2 regions of the Martelella endophytica genome follow, and region 2 is predicted to be linked to the other one. Evidence: riboswitches for the same ligand, from Rfam matches in the RefSeq annotation. Region 2 holds a riboswitch; the other holds the start of a gene.
The links. A riboswitch is a leader RNA that binds a small molecule or an ion and turns the genes downstream of it on or off. The one in region 2 is predicted to bind cobalamin.

Region 1 (2,394 bases), 940 kb from region 2:
TCGGGGCGTTGAAGCCGGTCGAGAACGAGGCGCGCGCCGTCAGCCCCTCGACGAGTTCGTAGCCGAGACCGACATTGTAGGTCACCGCATCGCCGAACTGCTCGTCATAATCGTAGCGCAGGCCCGCATTGAAGGTCAGCGCATCGAGCTCCAGCCCGTACTGGCCGTAGACGGCCGCGACGTCGCGGGCAGTCTCCGTGTATTCGACGGATGAATCCACCGTCTCGCGATAGGCTTCGGCGCCGAGCGTAAAGGTGTTCAACGCGGCACCCGCCTGGATTTCCTTCGTGGTCGAGGCCGAAAGACCGTAGCGGTTGGTGTCGTAGTGAGTATCGGCTTCGGGATGGCCGTCGCGGAAGTTCTTCTGGTAGTCGAAGGCGGAGTAGAGTTCGAACACGGACGACCAGGTGTCGGAGTGATCGACTTCGGCGCCGACCTTGAAGGCAGCATTGGTCTGATCGGCCTCATTGGCCCCATAGACGGTCTCGCCGGTCATCCAGTCGGCATAGGGCGCGCTGTCGAAATGCGGGTTCGAGCGCACGTAAAGGCCGCTGGTATAAAGCCGGCCCCAGAGGAAATCCTTGGACAGCGCGAAGTTGAAGGCGCCCTGCAGGAAACCGTCGCGGCCATCTTCATGCACGGAATTGTCGGCAGTGGTGAAATCGTAGCCCTCGGTTCCCAGCAGCGACAGGCCGATGTTGAAATTGACCCCGGAATTGCTGACGCCACGGGTCGAAACCGTACCGTAGCCGCCCCAGGGATAGGTGACGCCGGTCTCGACCGTGGTGCAGACGGAGGCGCCGTTCTCGCAGGTCGAGCCGTCCTTGGTGATGATGTTGACGACACCGCCGATCGCATCCGCTCCCCATTCGGCCGAATGGGCGCCCTCGACGATCTCGACGCGGGCGATGGAGGACAGCGGAATGTTGGAAATATAGGCCGTGCCGGACGTGGCGGAGGCAACCCGCATGCCGTCGATCAGCACCAGCGTCTGCGAGGCGGAAGCGCCGCGCAGGACGATCGAGGATGTGGCGCCTTGGCCGCCATTGGTGGTGATATTGACGCCCGGATAGCGCTTCAGCAGTGACGGCAGGTCGGGGGCGGCGGATTTCTCGATATCGTCCTCGGTGATCACGGTCACCGTCGAGGTCGACTGCAGCACGGTCGTCGGGCGGCGCAGCGGCGTCGTCACGGTCACCGGCGCAAGCTCGGTTACGGCACCATCGGCAAGCGCCGTGGAAAACGCGTCGGATTCCTGTGCGAAAGCCTGACCGCTGACGGCAAGCGCGATAGTCGCAGCAGAGGCTGCGAAAGCGTATTTCTTCATCAATATGTCCCCATGGGCCGGCAATGCCGGCCGCAACACCGCGGGACGGAATGTGTCTGAAGAGGTCTCCCCATCGGTCGCATTCCACCACGGCAACATCGTTTCGAAATGTCACCGCGACGGCTGACCGCGCCCGAACAAGAACCCCGTGTTCCGGCAAGGGTGACCGGATCCGGCAGGTCTCCTGGCTTCCGCGTCATCGCCGTGTTTCCGTCTTCCCGGACATAGGCCCAGTGACATCATGGAAACGGCTCTGCGGTTACAGTTGCGGGGGCAGCCACGGAATTGCCTGAAGGCGCACCGTATTCCCTTTTCATCCGCCGCAAGGGCGGAACCTGATCCAGGTTCCAGTTACCGGCGGCAGGGCGCGGATGTCAACGCGGCAGGGCGAGAGGCAGAACGAAGCGTCCGGACTATTGCTTTTTGGTCACAGGCGACCGGGCTAAAGCAATTCCAGGTGAAGTGGATACCGGTCACCGTCCGGAATTGCGAAAAAACAAAGAAATGAAGCGTTTCCACGTTTCCATGAAACGCGGAAACGCTTTAGCGCGTCACCACGCTCAACGACCCATCCGTCTCGAGGATGACGGCAGCAATCGCGTCGACCTCGTTTTCACCTGCCGCCCGGATGGCAGACCTCACCTCGTCTTCCGTCAGCCGCTGCCGGCGCATGGCATCAACGAGAAACCGGCCATCGCGAAACACCAGCGCCGGCTCGCTTTTCACCAGCCTGTCGAAGGCCGGCCAGCGCACCGAGAAAAAGGTGATGAAGAACTGCAGCAGGATGAGCAGCGCAAGCGCCGCAGCACCTTCGGCAAGCGGCACCGAGCGGCTCAGCATCACCGTCGCCAGCACCGAGCCAAGCGCAACGGTGACCACCAGATCGAAGGCATTCAGCTTGGAAAGCGTGCGCTGCCCGCTGACCCGCAGCATCAGGACCAGCGCGACATAGGCAAGCGGGCCGATGACGAGGACGCGGGCCACACCGGACCAACTCTCGAACAACATGATTTCCTCCCTCTTTCAGGGAGAACGCATCAGGTCGCGAATGGTACCATTGCGCCAGA
Region 2 (2,394 bases):
GCTGCGATCGGCCTCGGTCACGGCGGCAAGCCGTGCCGAGACTGCGGCGTTGTGAACCCGGGCGGATGCGGCGCGCGAGGCGATGGCGGCGTCGGTGGCGGCGAAGGCTTCGCCATCGGGCGAGCCCGACAGGGCCGAAAGCTCGCCGAGCTTCTGGGTGGCGAAGGAAAGCCAGCTCTTCAGCTCCTCGTCGAGCCCGGTCTCGAGCTCGACATCGATCGGCACATGCAGCAGCGAGCAGGACGGCGCGATCTGGATCTTGTCGGCGCCGCGGGCAGCGATGACCGGCGCAAGTCTTCCGGCAATTCGCGTCAGGTCGGCACGCCAGATGTTGCGGCCGTCGAGAACGCCGAGCGAGAGCACCAGCGCCGCCGGGGCCGCGGACAGAATGGCGTCCAGTGCTTCGGGGGCGCGCACCAGATCGGCGTGGAAGCCCGCGACGGGAAGCGCAAGCGCGGTGTCGAGGTTATCGCCGAGACCGCCAAAATAGGTGGCAAGCATCAGCTTCGGGGCGACAGGTGCCAGAACCTCGTAGGCTTCTGCGAAAGCCTGCCGTTCACTGCCGGACAGATCGAGCACCAGCGCCGGCTCGTCGATCTGCACCCATTCGGCGCCGGCCTGCTTCAGTTTCGAAAGCAGCTCGGCATAGACCGGCAGCAGGCGGGGGAGCAGCGACAGCGGTTCGAAATCGCCGCCGCGCGCCTTGGCGAGCTTCAGGAAGGTGACCGGACCGAGGATGACGGGACGGGTCTCGATGCCCAGCGCCTTTGCTTCCAGATAGTGGTCGAGCGGTTTGGTGCCGGTCAGCGTGAAGGTCTGGTCTGCGCCAACCTCAGGGACGATGTAGTGGTAATTGGTGTCGAACCACTTGGTCATCTCCAGCGCGCGGACATCGCCGCCATGATGCTGGTGGCCCGGATGGCCGCAGTCTGCGGTCTGGCTGCCGCGGGCCATGGCGAAATAGGTCGCAAGCGAGACGTCGCCGTCCGTCCAGCCATATTCGGCCGGAATGGCGCCGACCATCACGGCCGTATCGAGAACATGGTCGTACAGCGAAAAGTCGTTGGAGGGGATGATGTCGATCCCCTTTTCCTTCTGCAAAAGCCAGTTCTTGCGACGCAGATGCTCGGCGGTGTCGTTGAGTTCCGCGGCGCCGGACTTTCCGGCCCAATGCGATTCGAGCGCGAATTTCAGTTCGCGCCTGGCGCCGATGCGCGGAAAGCCGAGGCTCGCGACGGCAGGTCTTGCGTTTGACATATCATACCCCATTGGCGGCCGGTGACCGCCTCTTTGCGTTTCATGGGGGCATGGGTTGGCGGAAGGCGCGCTTGAAACCCGCGCGGACGAAGTCCGAACGGCTGGCGCCGACCCACCGGGACACCCCGCCCGTGGTCTATGGTCCCGAGGTGGCTTGCGGCCGGCCTTCGAGGACACGCTTTGCTCGGGCAGGTCTCCTGGCTTGCGGGTCAAAGCCCCTTTTCCGTCTTCCCGGTTTTCACCAGTGACGTCGTGGAAAAGGCGCTCACCGCCGACAGTTGCGGGGGCAGCTCCGGACTTGCCGCAAAAAGACGGTGCACCGGATTCCCTCTTAGCGCTGACACGGCAAGCCGGGCAGCGACCCAGAGCTTGGTCACTGTCGCGCAGGCTGGTGAAACTGTCAATATGATATAAAGATATATTTATATGCTTAATCGATTATGTCGTCAGGCGGGCGCACATACTGGTGCCAGTCGCCGGTCCGTGGTCTCAGCATTCTCGGAAGTGTCATCGAAATGGCGTGCACACCTTCGGCGTCTGCAACGACAAGCGAGACACGCATCAGCGCGCCTCGCAGCGGCAAACGGACAGCAGCTCAGAAAAAGGTAAGGTCAGAAACGCAGGCGGGCGCTGACGCCGAAGCGCGCATCATCCTGCGCCATCAACGTCCCGACACCGGTCATGCCTGTGGCATTGGTGGCGAAGGCATCGAAGCTGAGCGGCGTGCCCTCGGGCGAATAGCGCGCGCCCGCCGCCCAGACAGCATCGCTGTCATCCAGCACATAGGTATATTCGCCGATCAGCTCGAGATCGCGAGCGGCCCGAGCGTTGACGCCGAAGCCGATGCCCTTGACCCGTTCGTCATGATAGAAGGCCATGCGTGGATCGAGCGTGAGGGTCAGCGGCTCGCTGAGCGAATAGCTGATCGGAAGTGACGCATAGAGCACGCCAGTGGTCGGCTTTTCGAAATCGCGCCCGGCAAGCACCTGGCCCGAAACCGAAACGATGTCACCATAATTCTGGTCGAGAAGACGCAGCTTTCCGCCGAACATATAGGCCCATTCGCCGTCCCACGGATCCGGCGCATTACCAGCCGAACCGCCGGTCCCATATTTGGAGAAGATCGCGTCGAACTGG

Region 1: it holds a riboswitch for cobalamin, as region 2 does, so the genes downstream of both, TM49_RS02395 (TonB-dependent receptor plug domain-containing protein) here and metE (5-methyltetrahydropteroyltriglutamate--homocysteine S-methyltransferase) in region 2, are expected to answer to the same signal.

What each region holds. Positions count from the first base shown of each region.
Region 1 covers NZ_CP010803.1:522,637-525,030, forward strand. The annotation lists gene TM49_RS02395 (TonB-dependent receptor plug domain-containing protein) at 1-1,327, opposite strand, end outside; cobalamin riboswitch at 1,485-1,681, opposite strand; gene TM49_RS02400 (DUF421 domain-containing protein) at 1,871-2,335, opposite strand.
Region 2 covers NZ_CP010803.1:1,458,722-1,461,115, forward strand. The annotation lists gene metE (5-methyltetrahydropteroyltriglutamate--homocysteine S-methyltransferase) at 1-1,257, opposite strand, end outside; cobalamin riboswitch at 1,428-1,639, opposite strand; gene TM49_RS06670 (hypothetical protein) at 1,869-2,394, opposite strand, start outside.